One region of the Bradyrhizobium yuanmingense genome, then DNA from elsewhere that is predicted to be linked to it. Evidence: riboswitches for the same ligand, from Rfam matches in the RefSeq annotation. Region 1 holds a riboswitch; the other holds the start of a gene.
What was found. Region 1 has a riboswitch for cobalamin ahead of N2605_RS12030 (DUF1636 family protein). Riboswitches for the same ligand answer to the same signal wherever they lie in the genome.

Region 1 (10,775 bases):
CGAAACGGGCGACGCGGTGGCTGCGCAGGAGAGGCTCGCGCGCAGCCACATCTGGTCCCGCGTGTTCGCGCAACAGCCGACATGGCTGCGCCTCGGGCTCCCCGGCAGCGAAGCCGAATGGACGCGCCTTGCCGAGGCCCTAGCGCGCTAGCGCGAGCAGGCCTTCGACGTCGAGATGCTTTTCGATGTGATCGGCCAGCGCCTCGAGCGCGCTTTCGACGCTGGCGTGATAGGGCTCGTCGCCTGCGGGAATGTCGAGTTTGGCGAGGTAGGCCTTGCGGAAATCATCCGACGTGAACAGGCCGTGCAGATAGCTGCCCTGCACACGGCCGTCCCTGGAGATCGCGCCTTCTGCCTCGCCGTCCAGCTTGGCGAAGGGGCGGGCGCGATCCGGGCCGTCGGTGTGGCCGATATGGATCTCGTAAGCCTGGATCGGCTGATCCGTCGCCGCATGCACGGCCGCAACACGTGTCAGCGTTTTCTGCGGGCTCATCACCGTCTCGACATCGAGAAGCCCGAGGCCCGGCGTGTCGCCCGCAGGCCCCTCGATGCCTTCGGGGTCTGCGACGCTGCGCCCCAGCATCTGATAGCCGCCGCAGAGGCCGAGCACGTGGCCGCCGCGGCGGTGGTGCGCGAGCAGGTCGATGTCCCAGCCCTGCGCGCGCAGGAAGGCGAGGTCGCCGCGGGTGGATTTTGAGCCAGGGATGATGACGAGGCGCACGTCGCCCGGGATCGCCTCGCCCGGGCGCACCATCACGAGATCGACGCCCGGCTCGAGCTTGAGAGGATCGAGATCGTCGAAATTGGCGATGCGCGATAGCGCCAGGCAGGCGATCTTGCATTGGCCCGGCTTGCGCGCATCGCGCAGGCCGAGCGCGTCTTCGGCCGGCAGCTCGCCGGCACGCGGGAACCAGGGCAGCACGCCGAGGCCGCGCCATGCAGTCTTTTGCTCGATCAGCCTGTAGCCGTCGTCGAACAGCGTGGGATCGCCGCGGAACTTGTTGATGACGAAGCCAGAGATCATCGCGGCATCGTCGGGGTCGATCACCGTCCTGATGCCGACCAGCTGGGCGATGACACCGCCACGGTCGATGTCGCCGACCAGCACGACCGGCACATTCGCCTTGCGGGCAAAGCCCATATTGGCGATGTCGGACTTGCGCAAATTCACCTCGGCCGGACTGCCGGCGCCTTCGACCAGCACCAGATCGGCCCGCGCCTTCAGCCGTTCAAAGCTCTCCAGCACCGCGCCCATCAGCGACGGCTTCATCGCCGCGTAGTCGCGCGCGCGTGCGGTCGCGATGCGCTTGCCGTGGACGACGACCTGCGCGCCGACATCGGTCTCGGGCTTGAGCAGCACCGGGTTCATGTCGGTGTGCGGCTCGACACCGGCGGCGAGGGCCTGCAGCGCCTGGGCGCGGCCGATCTCACCGCCATCGACGGTGACCGCGGCGTTGTTCGACATGTTCTGCGGCTTGAACGGCAGCACGCGCAGACCACGGCGCGTAAAGGCGCGCGCGAGGCCGGCGACGATGAGCGACTTGCCCACGTCCGAGCCGGCCCCCTGAATCATCAACGCAGGTGCCATCGTGCCTTCAAAACTCGACGCCGGCCTGCGCCTTGATGCCGGAACGGAACGGATGCTTGACCAGCGTCATCTCGGTGACGAGGTCGGCGATCTCGATCAGCTCGTCCTTGGCGTTGCGACCGGTGAGCACGACATGCGTCATCGCAGGCTTTTGCGTCGTCAGGAATTCGACGACTTCGGCGATGTCGAGATAGTCGTAGCGCAGCGCGATGTTGATCTCGTCGAGCACGACCATGCGCAGCCGCTCGTCGAGGATCAGCTCCTTGGCCTTCTCCCAACCGGCGCGCGCTGCAGCGATGTCGCGGGCACGGTCCTGCGTCTCCCAGGTGAAGCCTTCGCCCATCGCGTGGAACTGACAGAGTTCGCCGAAATGGCCGGTGAGCAGGCGCCGTTCGCCCGTATCCCAGGCACCCTTGATGAATTGCACCACCGCACAAGGGAAGCCATGCGCGACGCAGCGGACGATCATGCCGAAAGCCGAGGAGGATTTGCCCTTGCCCGCGCCGGTATGGACGATGATCAGGCCCTTTTCGCCGCTCTTGGTCGCCATGATCTTGTCGCGAGCGGCCTTCTTCTTCGCCATTTTGGCGGCGTGGCGGGCGTCGGTTTCCTCGGTCGTGTGGGTTTCCGGTTCAGGCGTCATCGGTCCCGGTCCTTCGGCTTGACAAGTGGCGGCCACCGGCAAATGGTGGCCTGGCGTTGGTTCCTGTCCTATGACAGGCGAAGAGGGAATGCGATAGGGTCCGAATCCGCAAAGATTTGGGTCCAAACTGCAGCCGCCCCCGCGACCGTGACCGGAGAGATGCCCGAAGCCACTGATTCCTTTTGGAATCGGGAAGGCGGGGATCGAAGGGCCAAAACCCTGCTCCGCAAGCCGGGAGACCTGCCAGCGCGACGAGTTTTGGACCGGCGGACGGGGTGTTCCGCGACGGGGAAGCGGGCCTTTCTGGAGAATGGTCCGTGCGCCTCATCGCCTCCCGCTGTTATCTGGAAGAGGCGATGACCGTCACACTTCATGTCTGCATCACCTGCCGCGCCGGCCAGACGCTCGGCGAGGGCGAGACGACGCCCGGCAAGCGCCTGCATGGCGCGATCCTCGAGGCCGGCGTGCCCGAGGGCGTCAGCGTGGTTCCCGTCGAATGCCTGTCGGCGTGCAGCCAGGGCTGCTCGGTCGCGCTCAGCGCGCCCGGCCGCTGGTCCTATGTCTATGGCCGCCTCTCCGATGCGAATGCGCAGGACGTGGTCGCAGGTGCTGCGGCCTACGCGGCGGCGCCCGACGGAATCGTGCCCTGGCGCAGCCGTCCCGAAATCTTCCGCAAGCAGTCGCTTGCCCGTATTCCCCCTGTTACCGTCGTGCCGGAGGCCGCTGAATGAACTCGCTCGCAAAAGTCCCGGTTACGGTCGTCACGGGTTTCCTGGGCTCCGGCAAGACGACGCTGATCCAGCATCTGCTCAGCAATGCCGGCGGCAAGAAGCTCGCCGTGCTCGTCAACGAGTTCGGCAGCGAAGGCGTCGACGGCGAGATCCTGAGGTCCTGCGCCGATGCGAACTGCCCGGAGGAGAACATCGTCGAGCTCGCCAATGGCTGCATCTGCTGCACCGTCGCCGACGATTTCATTCCGACCATGGAGCAACTCTTGGCGCGCCCGGTGCGGCCCGATCACATCCTGATCGAGACCTCGGGCCTGGCGCTGCCAAAGCCGCTGCTGAAGGCGTTCGACTGGCCGGAGATCCGCTCGCGCATCACGGTCGACGGCGTGATCGCGCTGGCCGACGCCGAGGCCGTCGCGGCCGGCCGCTTCGCGCCGGATCCGGCTGCGGTGGAAGCGCAGCGCGCGGCGGACGACAATCTCGATCACGAGACGCCGCTGTCAGAAGTGTTCGAGGACCAGATCGCCTGCGCCGACATCGTGCTGCTGACCAAGGCCGACCTTGCGGGCGCAGCCGGAATCGAAGCCGCAAAGGCGGCGATCACAGCCGAGATGCCGCGCCGCGTGCCGATGCTGCCGGTCACCGATGGCGCGATCGACGCGCGCGTCATCCTCGGCCTCGGTGCGGCCGCCGAGAATGATCTCGCCGCGCGGCCATCGCATCATGACGGCGAGGAGGAGCACGAGCACGATGATTTTGCCTCGGTCGTGATTGACCTTCCGGAGGTCGCCGACATCGACGCGCTGGTCGCATCGGTCCAGAAACTGGCGCGCGAGCAGAACGTGCTGCGGGCGAAGGGGTACATCGCGGTCGCTGGCAAGCCGATGCGCCTGTTGTTGCAGGCGGTCGGCGAGCGGGTGCGCCATCAGTTCGACAAGCCCTGGGGCGCGGGTCTCAGACAGTCGAAGCTCGTCGTGATCGGCGAGCATGGCGATATCGACGAGGCCGCCATCAAGGCAGGACTTGGTCTTTCAGGACTTGGTATCTGATGCACGTCGTCTTCCGCGAGAGCCGCGGTCTCGAGGAGACCGCGACGCCAAGAGACATCGGCCAGGACCCGGCCGATCTCGTGGTGCTCTCGTATTCGGATTCCGATTTGGCCGCGTTTGCGGCCGGCTGGCGCCGCGGTCGGGGCAGCCTGCCGTCGCTGCGGCTGGCCAATCTCGCGGAGCTGCGGCATCCGCTGTCGGTCGACACCTATATCGAGCGCACGCTGTCGCAGGCCCGCGGCATAATGGTGCGCCTGATCGGCGGGGAATCCTATTGGGCGTACGGGCTTGCGGCGCTCCAGCAACTCGCGCAAGAGCGCAACATCGTGCTCGCCGTGCTGCCGGCGGACGGCCGCGACGACGCGCGGCTGGATGCGTACTCGACCCTGCCGGTCTCGACGCTGCGGCGGCTCAAGGTGCTCTGCGACACCGGTGGTCCGGTCGCCGCGCAAGCCGCGATCGCGCAGCTCGCGCTGGCCTCAGGCCTTTATGCCGGCCCGGTCATCGGCGAGATGACCGTGCCCGAGATGGGATTCTATGATCCCGCGCGCGGTGTCATTGCCGCGCCAGTTGGCGAGGGCAAGCCGCGCGCACTCGTGACGTTCTATCGCTCCTATCTCACGGCCGCCGATACGGGGCCGGTCGACGCCTTGATTGCGGCGCTGCGCGAGAAGGGATTTGACGCCTACGGCGTGTTCGTCACCTCGCTGAAGGCGCCGGGCGTTGCCGACTGGCTGCGCGCGCATCTGGCGCAACATCCTGCGGCGGCGATCGTCAATGCGACGGCGTTCTCGGCCCTTGGCGATGACGGCACGACGCCGTTCGATGCCGCGTCCTGTCCGGTGTTCCAGGTCGCGCTCTCGACGGCGCGGCGCGAAGATTGGGCGGAATCACTGCGTGGCCTGTCGCCCGGCGATCTCGCGATGCATGTCGTGCTGCCGGAGGTCGACGGCCGCCTGTTCGCAGGCGTGGTGAGTTTCAAATCGGCCGGTCAGCGCGATCCCGATCTGCAATTCGCGCATCTAGCGCACAGGCCCGACGAAGAGCGCGTCAACGCCGTTGCCACGCGCGTCGCGGCTTGGCGTCGCCTCGCGGAGAAGCCCGCCGGCGAGAAGCGGCTGGCGATCGTGCTCTCGAACTATCCGGGCCGGCCGCATCAGATCGCGCACGCCGTCGGGCTCGACGCGCTGGCGTCGGTCGAGGCGTTGATCTCCGATCTCGCGGAGGTCGGCTTCGACGTTGCGCCGGTCGATGCGCTCGGCGCAAAACTATTGAAGCAGAGCTTGACCTGGGGCGTCGCCGAATATCGCACGGGGCTGGCGCGCCTGCCGCAATCCTTGCAGCACGATCTCGTGCAGGCCTGGGGCGCACCGGAGAACGATCCGAGCTGCCGCGACGGCGCGTTCTACTTCGCTGCGATCCAATGCGGCCGGTCGATCATCGCAGTCCAGCCCGAGCGCGGCGATGCGGCCTCGCGCGATGCCGATTATCACGATCTCGCCCGCACGCCGCGCCACGCCTATGTCGCGTTCTATCTCTGGCTCCGGCAGCAAGGCTGTGATGCCGCCGTGCACATGGGCGCGCACGGCACGCTGGAATGGCTGCCCGGAAAATCCGTGGCGCTGTCGCAAGCGTGCTGGCCGGAAGCGCTGATCGGCGACCTGCCCGTCATTTATCCCTTCATCGTCAACGATCCCGGCGAGGCCGCGCAGGCCAAGCGGCGCATCGGCGCGGTCACGATCGGTCATCTGCCGCCGCCGCTTGAGACATCCGCGGTGCCGGAAGGTCTACGTCGGCTGGAACGGTTGCTCGATGAGTATTCGACCGCTGACGGCCTCGATCCCGCCCGTCGCCAACGCCTGATCGCGGCGATCCGCGACGAGGCGCGAGTGGCGGGCCTCGAAGACGATCTCGGCCTCGATGCCTCGGCAGCACCAGCCGAAGCCATCCCGCGAATCGACCGCTTCGTCTGCGATCTCAAGGAGAGCCAGTTCGGCGACGGCCTGCACGTGTTCGGCCGCGGCGCTTGTGCCGATGCGGAACGCGATGCATTGCGTTCCGCGCTCGCCGGAAAACGCGTTGCCCCCGGGCCGTCGGGCTCCCCGTATCGCGGGCGTCAGGATGTGCTGCCGACCGGGCGCAATCTCTTCGCCGTCGACCCGCGTGCGGTGCCGACACCGTCGGCGCATGCGCAGGGGATAAAACTCGCCGAAGAGCTGCTGCGCCGTCACTTGCAGGATCACGGCGACTGGCCGAAGGGCCTCGTCATCGATCTCTGGGGGTCGGCGACCATGCGCACCGCAGGCGAAGAGTTTGCGATGGCGCTGCATCTGGCGGGCCTTGCGCCGCGCTGGGATCACGCTTCCGGCCGTGTCACCGGTTATGACATCATCGCGCCGGCCGAGCTCGGCCGTCCGCGCATCGACGTCACCCTGCGGGTATCCGGCCTGTTCCGCGACGTCTTCGCGGGGCTCGGGCAATTGTTCGAAGCCGCCGCCGAGGCGCTCGCCGCGCGCGAGGACGAGGGCGATGAGAATCCCTATCGCCAGCGTGCGTCCCGCGTGTTCGCGCCGCGGCCGGGACAATACGGCGTCGGCCTCTCGGCTATCCCGGATGCCTTCACGCCGGACACGCGCGAGGCCGCAGGCGAAGCGTGGCTGTCGGCATCGTCCTGGGCGTTCTCTGCCGATGGCGCGATGCAGCCGGATCGCGCTGGTATCGAACAGCGTCTCGCGTCCGCCGATGCTTTTGTCCATGTCCAGGACTTGCCCGAAACCGATCTGCTGCTGGCCGCCGACTATGCCGCGCATGAGGCAGGCATCGCCGCGGCAGCCGCGAACCTCGGCGCAGGCGTGCCGTCGCTCTATCACCTCGATGCGACGCGGCCCGGCGAGCCGCATGCGCGCACGCTGACGGAAGAGATCTCGCGCGTCGTTCGCGCACGGGCGGCCAATCCGGCCTGGATCTCCGGCATGATGCGCCACGGTTTCCGCGGCGCCGCCGAGATCACCGCGACGCTGGAGCACATGGCCGCCTTCGCGCATCTCGCCGGCGCGGTGCCGCCGCATCTGTTCGACCTCTATTACGACGCGACACTCGGCAACGACGACGTCCGCGCCTTCATGGCGCACGAAAATCCGTCCGCACTCGCCGCGATGGAAACCTGCTTCACGCGCCTGCGCGAAGCCTCGCTCTGGCGAACCCGCCGCAATTCGATTGCAGCGGCGCTGCGGGAGGCCTCATGAGCGCGACCACGGTCAAGGGTTGGTGTCCCGGCGCGCTGCGCCCGATGCAATCGGGCGACGGGCTCGTGGTGCGCGTGCGTCCGTTCGGGGGACGCCTTGAAGCACCACAAATCTCCGGGCTTGCGGAACTCGCCGAGCGCTTCGGCAACGGTCTAATCGACGTCACGAGCCGGGCCAATCTGCAGATCAGGGGCGTTCAGGAGGACGGCCATCGGCCGTTGCTCGATGGTCTGGCGCAACTGGCGCTGCTCGATCCCGACGCCGACATCGAAGCCAGGCGCAACATCCTGGTGACGCCGTTCTGGAGCAACGGCGACGAAACGCAGTCGCTCGCCGCGGAGCTCGAGGAGGCGCTTGCCGATTCTGGCCTGGCGCTTCCCACCAAGTTCGGCTTCGCCATCGATGACGGGCGGTCGCGTGTTCTCGCCGGCGATTCCGCCGACATCCGCATCGAGCGCGACCGCTCGGGCGGTCTCCTGGTGCGGGCCGATGGCGCCAAGCTCGGTCGTTCCGTTGAACGCGGACAGGCGGTGAGCGCGGCGCTGGCGCTCGCAAGCTGGTTCATCATCTCCGGCGGTGCAAACGGCGGGCGAGGGCGCATGGCAGCCCACATCGCATCCGGCGCCGTGTTGCCTCAATCCTTGCGCGGCGAGACCGAGCCTGCGCCGGTGATGGCCGCGGTGCGTCCCGGGCACTATCCGCAAGGCGCAATGGTCGGGGTGGCGTTCGGGCAGATGCTGCACGCGACGCTGCATCAATTCTCTGCTTGCGGCCATGCGCTGCGCATGACGCCCTGGCGGATGGTGCTGAGCGAGGGCAAGCGCGAGATGCCGAGCGCGGCGGGGCTCATCACCAGGCCCCATGATCCGGCGCTGCGCGTCATCGCCTGCAGCGGCGCGCCGCGCTGCCGCGAGGCCCATGCCGATACGCGCGCGCTGGCCGCGGCGCTGGCGCCGCGCATCCCCGCCGACGCGCGACTCCACGTCTCCGGCTGCGGCAAGGGCTGCGCCCATTCCGGCGCGGCTGCGGTTACCCTGATTGCGACGCGCGCCGGGTTCGATCTCGTCCGCGACGGCTCGACCCGCGACGCGCCGGTCCTGCGCGGGCTGAACGGCGCCGACATCGTCAGCGATCCCTCCATCCTGGTCGGAGGGAACTGATGCCGCACACCTACGAGACCGACGGCGCTGTGATCTACCGGCAATCCTTTGCCACCATCCGGGCCGAGGCCGATCTCGCGCGCTTCACGTCGGACGAGGAGCAGGTGGTGGTGCGGATGATCCATGCCGCCGGCATGGTCGGCCTCGAGGCGCATATCCGTTTCACCCCTGATATGGCGATTGCCGCGCGCGCGGCCTTGCAGAAGGGCGCGCCGATCCTGTGCGACGCGCGCATGGTCTCCGAAGGCATTACGCGCGCGAGGTTGCCCGCGGCCAATGCCGTGATCTGCACGCTCGGCGATCCCGCCGTGCCCGCGCTGGCGCAGTCTATGCGCAACACGCGCTCGGCCGCGGCCCTGGAGCTGTGGCGGCCGCATCTTGATGGCGCGATCATCGCGATCGGCAATGCACCGACCGCGCTGTTTCATCTGCTCAACATGCTGGAGGATCGCGACTGCCCGCGGCCGGCTGCGATCATCGGCTGTCCGGTCGGCTTCGTCGGCGCGGCCGAATCCAAGGCCGCGCTGATGGCCGATCCGCCGGCACCGGCGCTCACCGTCGAAGGCCGCCTCGGCGGCTCCGCCATCACGGTTGCTGCCGTGAACGCGCTGGCAAGCCGGAGCGAATAGCCATGGGACGCATCATCTGCTGCGGTCTCGGCCCCGGCGATCCTGATCTGATGAGCGTGCGTGCCGATCGTACGGTGCGGGGCGCTAGCCACGTCGCCTATTTTCGCAAGAAGGGCAGGCCCGGTCAGGCGCGCCGCATCGTCGATGGCATGCTGGCTGCGGGCGTTACCGAATATCCCATGGAATATCCTGTTACGACGGAGATCGCTTTCGACAGCCCCGAATATGTCCAGCTGCTCGCCGGCTTCTACGACGAATGGGCCGAGCGCCTGGCGCGGCTTTCGCGCGCCGTCGACGTCGTCGTGCTCTGCGAGGGCGATCCTTACTTTTACGGATCGTTCATGCATCTGCACACGCGCCTGCAAGGCCGCGTCGAGATCGAGGTGATCGCCGGCATTCCCGGCATGGTCGGCTGCTGGAACGGCGTCGGCCGGCCGATCGCGCTCGGCGACGACGTGACGACGGTGCTGATGGGCACGCTGTCCGAGGCCGAGCTCGAACGGCGCATGCGCGATTCCGATGCACTGGTCGTCATGAAGACCGGCCGCAATCTCGCAAAAGTGCGCCGCGCGCTCAGCTCCGCCGGGCGGCTCGCCGATGCCTGGCTGGTTGAGCGTGGCACCATGCCAGGCGAGCGCGTGGTGCGGCTCGCCGAGATCGATGCGGCCGATTGTCCCTATTTCGCGATCGTGCTCGTGCACGGCAAGGGCCGGCATCTGGATGCCGCCGAATGACAGGCACACTGACCATCGCGGGCCTCGGGCCGGGCAGCGACGCGCTGGTGACGCCGGAAGTTTCCGCCGCGCTTGCGACGGCGACCGACATTCTGGGCTATGCGCCCTATGTCGCGCGCGTGCCGCCGCGGCCTGGGCTCACTCTGCATCCATCCGACAATCGCGAAGAGCTGCAACGCGCGAGCGAAGCCCTGCGGCTTGCCGCCGAAGGCGGTCAGGTCGTCGTCGTCTCTTCTGGCGATCCCGGCGTGTTCGCGATGGCATCCGCCGTGTTCGAGGCGCTCGAGCAGGCGCCGGAATTTCGTGAACTTTCGATCCGTGTGCTGCCCGGCGTCACCGCGATGCTGGCGGCCGCCGCGCGTGCCGGCGCGCCGCTCGGCCATGATTTCTGTGCGATCAATCTCTCCGACAATCTCAAGCCGTGGGCGGTGATCGAGAAGCGCCTGCGCCTCGCGGCGGAAGGCGATTTTGCCATCGCGATGTACAACCCGCGCTCGGCCAGCCGCCCGGAAGGATTCGGCCGTGCGCTGGCGCTGCTTCGCGAGGCCGGCTGCGGCGAGCGTCTCATGATCTTCGCGCGCGCGATCAGCGCGGCCGATGAAAAGATCGAGATCGTGACGCTGAACCAGGCGACGCCCGAGATGGCCGACATGCGCACGCTGGTGATCCTCGGCAACTCGCAGACGCGCCGCGTCGGCCGCTGGGTCTATGCGCCGAGGCGGGCAGAATGACCGAGCCACTGCATCACGTCAGTGACACTCTCGACCCTTTGGCGCTCGGGCAGCTCTGGTCGCGAGATCATGATCACGGGCAGGCCGAGCATGCGCGCCGCGTCGATCTTCGCGCGTGCGCCGTCGCCGCCGGAATTGCGGGCAACGATCCAGGCGATGCCGCGTGTGCGCATCATCGCCAGCTCACTATGAAGCGTGAACGGTCCGCGCGACACGATCACATCGGCCGCGAAGGGCAGGGGCGCGTCGGGCGGGTCGACGAAGCGCA
Region 2 (10,775 bases), 2.8 Mb from region 1:
TCCAATGGAAGTGGTTTGGTCACATTTGGGACAGACCGGGTGTAACGGAGTCGGAATTACCGAGTTGTGTTTGCAAGGGCCCAAGGGTGCGGCTTCTTTTCTCTCTTCCCAGCAATCGACGTGCCATTAAGCATGGCTGCTGGTCTTGTTTGAATCGCCCGAGATCACTCCGCCTTGCCAGCATAATGCTCGTATGTCGGTGTCTGCTTTCAGGCACAACATGTCATTAACTCAGCAAGCCGCAGAGAAAACGTCAAAGACGACCTCCACCGCCTACCCGCCGGATTCAACGCTCCTGATTTGTTTAAGGCCCGCTCCGGTTTCGTGACGCTACCAACAGACCAATTTGCTGCTCGTGCGACTGCGGGTGAGTGCTTGGTCAGAAGCGGACCTCCATACGGCAGGTGTTCAACAAACTACGGCGGCTACAGACGCTGTAATTGCACGATCAAGGCGGGTTCGAGGTGACTGTAAGGGCTTTCGAGCCGCGCCAGCAACAGATGCGCCTATGTACGTTCGGCCGTACCGAATGCAAGAATTCGCGCGCGTTCCTGACCTCGCTACCTCTTTGCGGCCGCTGGCGGCTCTTTCTTCGGCGATATTCCAATGCGTCGAAGCTTGGTCGAGCTTACCAAATTCGTGCAGCAACTATGGGCGCATAACGAGCGCCGCGACAGACCGGGCACGCACGTTCTGAAGCTAGTGCTCTGTTCACACTGAGCGGCTCCGTGGTTTGAAGAGCCTGATTCCGGAAGCACTCGGTTGTCAATGATTTCCGGCCTGTAGGCGCGATACGCGCGCTTGGAATCATTGCTGCTGGTGCACCGAGTTCACCTGTACCAAAAAGTGTCCAAGTCCCCGCAGCGACTAAGAGCCTGCCAGTCTCCGTGTACAGCCGACGCACTTTGTAAGCTGCGAGTTTTATCTCGCGTCGGAATCGTCATGGAGGACATACAGTAAATTGTCCAAGTGGGGGTCTTGCGATTGCGTGAAACATTAGCGCGCATGCGGGAGCGTGGTGAGAATAGCCTTGCCGTCAACGGTACCATCGATGTGAGCCGCATCGGTGGCGACGAACGAGACAATCGAATCATTGATGCGAGGCTGGCTCTCTAGGTCGGGGTCTCCCAAATGGCTCATGCAGGAACTGCCTGAGCTACCTCTATTGGGCTAGGGGCTCAACCTGGAGGCATGAATGCTGTCGGACGCGGGATGTGCATCTCTTGATGCGGGCCGCGCGTTGCCAACATGAGTACGTAGAACACGAGAAGGACTACGAGGCCACGCATATCTAATGGGTTACCGAAATGATGACAATTGTGGAACGGATGGTAATCCGGCGCATATTCTGAAGACGATGGACCAACAAAACTGCGCGGAACAGAAGCGCTGTATCGGGCGGCAGAAGATCTGCCGCGGGTGTGAAGGCGATGGCGTCAGCTCACAATATCGACCTTGCCGGTGCCGATCCGATATAGTCCCCCGACGACCTTCAGTCGGTGCTGCTCGACCGCGGCGTTCAGAATCGGGCCCGTCGATTTGAGTTTGTTAACGTTATCGATCACATTTTGTCTGGTTGCTTGGGCGAATGTGTCGCCGGCTTGCTCGCGAGTTGCTTTCACTGCGGGAGCAAGCGCACTGACCAGGGATGAAATGTGCCCCGGCGGCGGCTTATCTTGATCGAGCGACTTGATCGTGGCGTCTATCGCACCACAATGATCGTGGCCAAGTACAAGGATCAGCGGTGTGTTCAGTACTGCGACCGCATATTCCATACTGGCGAGCGTATCATCGTTAACGAAGTTGCCGGCGACGCGGCAGACGAACAGATCACCTAGTCCGGCGTCGAAGACAAGTTCGGGCGCCACGCGAGAGTCGGCGCAGCTCAGAACCGCCGCACAGGGATTTTGGCCATCGACCAAGGCCGGGCGCTCGCGCCTGAAATCATCGACTCGTGGCACGCCTTGGACATACCGATCGTTCCCCTTCAGCAGCCGCTTCAGGGCAGCATCCGGGATGAGTAGGTTGTTTGGCTTGGGCGCGCGTCTTGCTTCCTTCGCATCGACAATGTTATTGCCGAACCCTAGGCAAACTGTCGAGGCGGCGAACAGAAACAGCGCCCGGCGCGAAGGCGCGATATTGGTTAAATGGTACATGTTTCAAGAATGGCCTGCGTTCATCTGTCGCCTCATCGCGCGGCCTTACGCCACCCCGTGGCTTCGGCTTCCGTTTCGCTACAAAGCCAGCGTTCGCCGCGCTTCTTCGTCATGTCGATTTGCTCGTAACCGAACTGCCCTGGCAGGTGATAAATGCGCTCGCCGCTGCGCTCGACGGTGCCTTTTATCAGGCACTCGGGCGATGGCGGTTCCGATAGCAGGGCGGATCCAAGCAGGACCTCCTGAGCGTCGATCGGAACCGACTTCGCGCCGACGATAATCGTGCGCCCGTTGCGGCGACGCCAGTCCCAGGGCGCGATGAACGCCCCAGACCACAGCCCCGTAGAGGCTGTGCTCGCCACCAACTCATAGACGGCATAGGTGTGTTGAGATGCGCCAACCGATAGTGGCCAGCCCGATAGTGCCCAGCCCGAGCGTACCATCCAGGCGTTCACATCCTCCCCTTCGATGAAGCAGCTGCCGAGGGTTCGCCTGTACTCATCGACTCTTTGGGTATGACAATTCCACTTTCGCCCATTCGAATGCTTAATAAGCTCGTCACGAGCAGCTACGCCGCAGGCCCATTTCCGGCCCTGGGAATCGAGGCAAATCTGATCAGTGTCAGGAGCTTCGATGCCTGAGAGCCGAACGTTGATTTGCTCGATCTCGATCGTATTGCCGTCGAGGATGCGCGGAGCACCGCTGAGTGTCGCGGCGCACACCGGAGATGTGATGAGAGTGAGCAATGCGAATATGATTTCGCGGTGCCTCATCCCAATTACAACCATTCGCTCCTGATCCATGTTCACGCACGATACGGCGCCGATACATTCGACTGCTCGACCGCAGATGTCCGTTCCGCCGGCATCTTTCGATGTGTGCTTTATGAGAGCTTGGCGTGAGTTCAAACCTACGCCCTGACGCTGCGTAAGGATCAAGAGGTTTCTTCCGGCTTGTGTGCGGCGGTACCCTTTGAGTATCGGCGGCTCTCTCACTGGGATCGCACTGTACTCTCTCGACCTGAGGAGGGAGATCCTCGCCGGTTGCGCCGAACTCGGATCTGGCGAACCCTGGGCCTCGGAATGCTGTGCTCTCTCCTTGTGTAAAAATGTGAGTGACTATGAAGCGTCGGCGCTCGCGGTTGGGTCACGCATGGAGGAGCAACCTACTATGGTTGGTGACGATTCCCATCGGCGAACTGGACGCTGCAGACGGTTCCGCCGAGGCCAATGAAAGTCGCCCTAAACTCTTGTCACGAAAAAAATCTGGTCTGGTTCGCTCTGACCGAGTTAGACGTAGATGCGATGGACTTCGGCGCGTAGATGGACCTCCTTTGTTCGAGCAAACCGCGCAAATCCGCTGCCTTCTTACGCCAGACAAGATGATCGTTGATACCAATCGCATTGTGGCTTTTGGCTCCTCCGCGCTGCACCCTAATTGTTCATGCTACCGCCCAAACGTTTGTGCAGGGATTGACTGAGGCGGCGCGACGCGCGACCGCTCTTGGGTAGTGGCGTTTCTACCCCAGCGAGCTCACATCTGTGGGCGTCTACTCCAGGATTGGAAAGGCTGCGATATTGAGCCGCGGCTTTGCCGTAGAGCCCCACCGGGGGGGGGAAGTTGCCCACGTGTTCGGACAATCGCGAGTGCCATCCTGACGCAGGTCAGTCCACAATACGCGGTTGCTCATCGCCGCAGTTGGGGCGGATAGCTCTGGTGCGGTTTAGCCGACTCAAGCTACACATCCTTCTTAAGCACTTCACTACACGACGGGAATGACATGGTCGCAGCCGGTCGGGAACTACCAATCTCTTCTTACGCGCTTGAAGTGGATGGCCGACTCAGAGCCGAGTTCGCAACCAGAGACGGTGCCAGGGCAGGTGGAGCAGAGCTAAAGAAGCGTTTTCCCATGCTTCAAATCCGGATCTATGACGTGCAGTTGAATGAGCGCGAGGAAATCTAGAGCAGAGTCAGTGTGGCCTCGGCGTTCCTCCCCACGGCTCCGTAGCTCATCGCCCTACGCACTCGCAATGGGGGGCGCTCGGGGGCTAACAGTGCTCCGTTTCGGCCGGCCTCCTGGCCGGCTTCATCTCAGCACTCGCTGCCTCGTACCATCTGAAAGGTAGGATTGCTCACACTGGCAATGCCTGGCGCGGGCGCCGGATCGGCCTTGGACGGAAGGATTGTCAGACGTGAAGAATGCATGAAAGCTAGTTCCCCCGCAAAGTTGGTGTCCTCTCAATAGGTGGAGTGCAGGCGGGCAAACAATATCTCGCAAACGAGTACACGCCGCTGAGCTCAACGCCTCGCGGAAAAATGCAATCGTGCCTGCCCGGCCTTTCCAATGACGGGCCGAAGGCTGCGAGAAAGGCTGCCCTGACTGTTGCGGAGCCGTAAACAACGCAACTGCAGAGCGCGTATGTCTTTTTAGTTGGTCCGAGGCGCTCGGCTGTGGAGGAGCCGTGGCGCGATGTTGCTCTGCGCGAACTTCTTAAGGCCTTCTCTCTCCTAAGTCTTCCTCTTCCTTTGGCTCGGTGCGTTGGAACCATGAGCCAGGAGGAAATTTCGCGATGCGCTTGGCGAATGAGGATTGTGGCTCCCAATCTCTTCCTTCACTCTTTTCGAAAGTGATGACGCCGTTGTGCGTAAAATAACGTGGTCCTTGGATATTGCAGTTCACCAAGAGCAGAACGCGCCACAGATCACCTTTCTCGGTCGGCTTGTCATCCTGCTTCGGTAAGTAGTCCACTCCAACAGGTTCAACGATAGTGCAGCTGCCCTGCCGCAGAAGATCGCCGAGCCGGCCTTGCGAGGTAGTCACGAAGTTGAAGTTGGTCGGATCATGCAGAAAGCGAAGATTTGCGTCCCTTTCGCCATCTGCGACTTCACGGGCGATCAACGAGAGTGCCAGAGCGCGCCAGCCCAATTCCATCGGCTTCGCATATGTTGACGCAAGTTCAATCGTACCGTCGGGCGCGATTTTCCAGGTGATAGCGTACTGTTCGTCTGATTTGTTGTCACGGTGTCTGGTCCACGAAACGAAAACGAAGTCGTTTTCGCCAAGTTCTGCGACGCCCCACATTTGAGGGACGAACTGTGCCACCTTCGAGACATTGGAGATGATTTGTTCTATCGTTTCACCATCTTGCGATCGCCAGGTTGACTTGAGTCTCTCGACAAGGGGGTTGTCGCTGGCGCGAGAATTGCTGCTCGTGGCGGCCGGCCAGGCGAGGCAGATTAGAAAGCTAGCTAGCCAAAGCCGAAGCGCGGATCTTCCACACAGTCTCTTCATAACCCCCGGCCTATCGCGTTTCATCCAGACATCTTTCAGCTATGAGCGGGCGCAAGAAGGTTACGGAGACGCGACGGGGCACCCGCTAGCTGTCCCGCACGAGTAGGTGCCTTCCTCCACGTCACGCGCCGCTAACTTCCCTCGCCAGCGGCAGCATCAATTCGCTGAGCTGGACATGCCCAGCAGGAGGAGTCTGCGCCTCCGGAGGATCTGCATTCTTCGTGCCAGGCAATAGGCGGAAAATTCGCACGGGCTTTGTGTTCATCTTGTCGACTTTCCGACCTGCTCACGTTTCGATGTTTCCATTCATTGTATCCGCCACAGCCTGTGCATCCGTGTGCCGCACCGGATAGTTAGCGGAAAAGGTGGACGCCTCGATGCCAAGTGCCTGCAGAATTGGGAGTGTGTTGGCTGCCAGTGGACCGTGTGGTTCCCTATCGTTGCCGTCGGCGTTCGCCTTACATGATGGCGACACGAAGCCGACTTAAGCCCGACCTTGAAGTCTGTCTGGCACGCAAATCAACCTGTTCGCCGCGTATGTTGGGCCTGTTCAATGTCTCCTTTAGTCGAAAGAACAGCTGGTCAGCGGACTTGCTGCGCGAACCGCTGGAGGTCGGAAGTCGCCTCTGCATTCTGCTTGGAATGGCGGTAATCCTGGCCGCGCAGACTGCTGTCCCTATCATCGATCTGGCGTACGGCGCCTTCTCAAGGCAGCTCCGATGCTCAATTTGACATCTGACAGGGGCATGTCTGATTACGACATCTGTGATGAGAGAATGTCTCTAGATGGTGGTTAATCATAGAGGTGCATGGTGAGTCACCTAGCAGATGTCGCAGATTAGCTTGGAGCACATAATCTGAGAGGTTGACGGAAGAGTTCTCCTGCCGCTAATTCAAGTCGTCGAGGTTCTCCGGTTCCCATTGGATCCGGAGCTAAGAGGGAAGCCGGTGCAAATGCCGGCGCTGCCCCCGCAACTGTAAGCGGCGAGCTACGTCCAATGATGTCACTGAAGCCTGCACGGCTTCGGGAAGGCCGGACAGGAGCGATGACCTGCAAGCCAGGAGACCTGCCCCGACAATATATTGGTCCACGGACGGGGTGTCTCGGTGGTGCGCCAAGCAGCCGTCGCTCGCGCGACTTCCCCTGCCTGCGTCCGCCATGGCCTTTGTCCCCAACAGGGGTTAACGCTAGCTATGTCTTCTCTCTCTCTTCCGGTTGCTACGCTCGGAACGCCACGCATCGGTCCACGGCGTGAGCTCAAACTCGCTCTCGAAAGCTACTGGTCCGGAAAGATCAGCGAACGGCAGTTGCACGAGGACGCATCCGGCCTGCGCGCAGCGAACTGGGCTCGTCAGAAATCTCTAGGCGTCACGATCATTCCCTCGAATGACTTCTCGCTGTATGATCAGATGCTCGATACAAGTGCCATGGTTGGCGCCATCCCGGAGATCTACGCCTCGAAAGGAGAATCCATTTCCCTCAAGACGTACTTCGCCATGGCCCGCGGATCACAATGCGACGACCAGGATGCGAGTTGCGGCCTAGGACCTCGGGGGTCTGGCGCACCCGCGCAGGAAATGACTAAGTGGTTCGACACCAACTACCACTACATGGTTCCCGAGTTTTACAGGGGACAGGCGTTCAGACTCTGCTCTCGCAAACCCATTGAAGAGTATGAGGAAGCAAAGGCTCTTGGCTTTCAGACCCGCCCTGTCCTGATCGGGCCAGTCACATTCCTAAAGCTCGGCAAGAGTGCCGATAGCGCGTTCCAGCCCCTCTCCCTACTGGATGATCTGATACCGGTCTATATCGAGGTGCTGCATGAATTGGCCGAACGAGGTGTAAGTTGGGTTCAGTTTGACGAGCCCTGCCTGGTCCTTGATCTTGACCAGGCGGTGCGAAAGTCATTGCTACACGCCTATAACCGGTTCGCCAAGGAGGGACCGGCTATCAAGATCATGGTTGCCAGCTATTTCGGCGACTTACGCGACAATCTGGATACCGCCCTGAGCCTCCCGGTTTCCGGTCTGCACCTTGATCTTGTGCGTGCGCCAGAGTTGTTGGATCAGATCATCGCTGAGGGCCGAAGTGATCTCGTCATGTCGCTCGGTGTCATCGACGGCCGGAATGTATGGCGCTCGAACTTATCTTCGCTCCGCCAGCGGCTGGAGCCCGCGATTGCGAAGCTCGGTAAGCACCGTGTACAGCTCGCTCCATCCTGCTCGCTGCTTCACGTGCCAGTCGATGTTGAACTAGAGACCGAGCTCACTTCCGACGTCAAGAGCTGGCTTGCTTTCTCGGTTCAGAAGATGCGAGAGCTTGCGATCCTGGCGCGGGTACTCGCCGGCGACCAGAATGTCGGACCAGCTCTTGCCGATTCAGAATGCGCTGCGACTGCCCGGCGGACTTCGCCCAAGATCCGCGACGCCAATGTCGCTGTCCGGATGAGGGCGATCGACCAGACAATGCGCCGGCGCGCCAGCCCATTTGCCCGTCGCTCCGAGATCCAAAGGGAACGCTTTGGACTACCCGCATTTCCTACCACGACGATCGGATCGTTTCCGCAGACCGCAGAAGTTCGAAATGCTCGTGCGGCGCATGCGCGAGGCGCGATGAGCGACGAACAATACGACAGGTTCCTCAAGGAGGAGATAGCCCGCGCGGTACGTTGGCAGGAGGACATCGGTCTTGACGTGCTCGTGCACGGCGAATTCGAGCGCAACGACATGGTGCAGTACTTTGGCGAGAAACTCGCCGGCTTCGCATTTACCAGGAATGGATGGGTACAGTCCTATGGTTCGCGCTGCGTCCGGCCCCCGATCCTGTTTGGCGATGTAGTGCGGTCGAAGCCGATCACGCTGGACTGGTGGCGCTACGCGCAATCACTAACTAGCAAACCAATGAAGGCGATGTTGACTGGACCGGTGACGATCCTGAACTGGTCTTTTGTTCGCGATGATATTCCCAGAAGCGAGGTCTGCCGCCAGCTTGCGCTCACGATCCGCGACGAAGTCCGCGATCTCGAGAATGCCGGTGCGGCCATGATCCAGATCGACGAAGCTGCACTCCGGGAAGGATTGCCATTGCGCCAATTGGAGTGGAAGGCATATCTCGATTGGGCCGGAGATTGCTTCCGCATCTGCTCGTCGGGCGTTGCCGATCAAACGCAAATCCATACACATATGTGCTACTCCGAGTTTAACGACATCATCGGTGCAATCGCTGCAATGGATGCGGATGTCATTTCGATCGAGACGTCGCGCTCGAAAATGGAGCTACTGGACGCATTCAGGAAGTACGAATATCCAAATCAAATCGGACCGGGCGTGTACGACATTCACTCTCCACGCGTCCCCGAGACGAGCGAGATAAAGGACCTGATGGCTCTGGCTCGGACGCGCTTGCAGGAGTCGCAGCTCTGGGTCAATCCGGACTGCGGCCTGAAAACGCGCAAATGGGAGGAGGTTCGGCCTGCGCTAACCAACATGGTCGCTGCCGCCCGCGAACTGCGCGCTGCATCCGATCCGTAAAACCAGGCTAGAGTCTGTTCTCGACAGAGCTAATTCCTTGTGGTCATTTGCGCTCTCACAATCTCGAGGCAAGCCGTCGGGTCGATAAAAAACGCCCGGCCCCGCTTAGGGGTCGGGCGGAAGTACAGTCTCGGAGGAGCGACGCTGACGCATCGCGCTACTTTCGTCGACGGAGGAGAATAGCCGACGGATCGATCACGGTGCGAACATTCACCGAAAATCTGCGCCTATATAAACCACCAAGTTATCGTAACTCAATTATACCGTGGTATGCGAGACCGTAAGCCTGAGATTTAGAAATCTAGACCGAGGTTTGTCGCTCATGAACACGTTGGCGCGGCTGCGACAGCAATGAACGAAGTATTGCCTGACGTCACAAAGGCACGCACCGCGGGCTCGGTCCGTTCCGAGATGATGCCCGTCAGGCTCGCTCATTCCATCGAGGCTACATCGTTCCCGAGGAGAGAGCGGCGAAGGCAGTCCTGCCCCAAACTCACGCTAATCTATTTTGCAGGATAACGCCGTTATCCGGGCCAGATACGCCAATGGGTCGGCTGCACGGCGACGTGCTCTCCGGTATTCGCATTGATCCATCCGCCGAAGACCCGGCGGCAAGAAAAGACCACCCGGTGAATTGAATTGCCCTCGATCACGGCAATCTCCAGATCCTGATCGAAGGGCGGCGCCGTTTCGAGCCGCTCCCAGGTGAGATCGCCCTTAGATCCTGGACGGAGTTCATTGCTGCGGGCTGACAAATTCAGATAACCTTGTGAATACTACGCACATCGCTCGGGTTCCGCGCAGACAGACTAAGCCCGATCGCTCGGACGGCCCGCGGTCTCGATCGCGTCCGCCGCAGAGGGCTATCGGCCGCGGCGCCGTTGTGACGGAACACGATCCGCTCGTGAACTGAAATATTTAGAATTCCGCCACGAAACAGCCCCTGAGCTTCCGTCGAATCGATAGGCGGCATCGCGAGTGGCGCAGCTTATCATGTGCAGGTCATTGGCGCGCGGCTCGGCTGCGCCCGGAAGCACTCCTAAAAATCGGCCGCTGATACCGGGACATGAATGCATCATGGGACGGCAAGTCCTTTTGTCTGCCATGCGTCTAACCTTACTGAAACATCGCTTCTATGAGCAGGCAGTCGACGCAGCATTGATGCCAGTCAAATTTGGTGCGCCTCCGGTAAAGGTTGTGCTCGAGCGGCTGTTACGAGCCGCAGACGCTTGCGTTCGCAGTCGGTATGTCCGAACTGGGGCTTCTGCCGGGGCCTCGCATTGTCTGCAACACGCCAGCGTGTTGATTTGAGGCGCAACTCGCGCCCATGGGCTACGATAGCATTTTTCCTGCATGGCTCCGTGCACGCAGATGCTCAGTTCGCTTTTCGCCTTTCGATGTCGCTAGCCTTGTCGGCGCTGATCCCACCCTTAAGCCTTGGCGCTGAAGTCCTGGACCGGAGCTCATCGAAACGAGGGCTCCCAAGCCTGATGATGGGCTTTGCTGTCGCGGCGGCAGGTGGACCGTCGGATGCAAGATCGGAGTTCTTGGTCTCATTGCGCCTTCATCGCTTGCGCTATAGCCCCGCCGCAGGCGCATATCAGAAATCAGCCCGCGATGCGCCGGCATTTGCGCCAGTGCTTCACGAAACTATCGCCTGTAAAGTTCGCTGCGGTCTTCCCTATAACCGCCGGCTGAGTATCAAAGCAAGCAAAGAATAAATCCCAGCATCTCGAGCGTGATAGCGCATGGTGGCCTCAATCGTCTCTGCGAGACAATCCTCGATGAGAGACTTG

Region 2: it holds a riboswitch for cobalamin, as region 1 does, so the genes downstream of both, metE (5-methyltetrahydropteroyltriglutamate--homocysteine S-methyltransferase) here and N2605_RS12030 (DUF1636 family protein) in region 1, are expected to answer to the same signal.

Annotation. Positions count from the first base shown of each region.
Region 1 is NZ_CP104173.1:2,578,666-2,589,440, forward strand. It holds gene cobD (threonine-phosphate decarboxylase CobD) at 1-151, shown strand, start outside; gene N2605_RS12020 (cobyric acid synthase) at 140-1,588, opposite strand; gene cobO (cob(I)yrinic acid a,c-diamide adenosyltransferase) at 1,596-2,231, opposite strand; cobalamin riboswitch at 2,272-2,493, shown strand; gene N2605_RS12030 (DUF1636 family protein) at 2,588-2,962, shown strand; gene cobW (cobalamin biosynthesis protein CobW) at 2,959-4,008, shown strand; gene cobN (cobaltochelatase subunit CobN) at 4,008-7,253, shown strand; gene cobG (precorrin-3B synthase) at 7,250-8,413, shown strand; gene N2605_RS12050 (precorrin-8X methylmutase) at 8,413-9,042, shown strand; gene N2605_RS12055 (precorrin-2 C(20)-methyltransferase) at 9,045-9,776, shown strand; gene cobJ (precorrin-3B C(17)-methyltransferase) at 9,773-10,507, shown strand; gene N2605_RS12065 (cobalt-precorrin-6A reductase) at 10,483-10,775, opposite strand, start outside.
Region 2 is NZ_CP104173.1:5,393,899-5,404,673, reverse strand. It holds gene N2605_RS25425 (carbonic anhydrase) at 1,437-2,156, opposite strand; gene N2605_RS25420 (thermonuclease family protein) at 2,189-3,094, opposite strand; gene N2605_RS25415 (nodulate formation efficiency C protein) at 4,648-5,472, opposite strand; cobalamin riboswitch at 6,336-6,537, shown strand; gene metE (5-methyltetrahydropteroyltriglutamate--homocysteine S-methyltransferase) at 6,643-8,979, shown strand.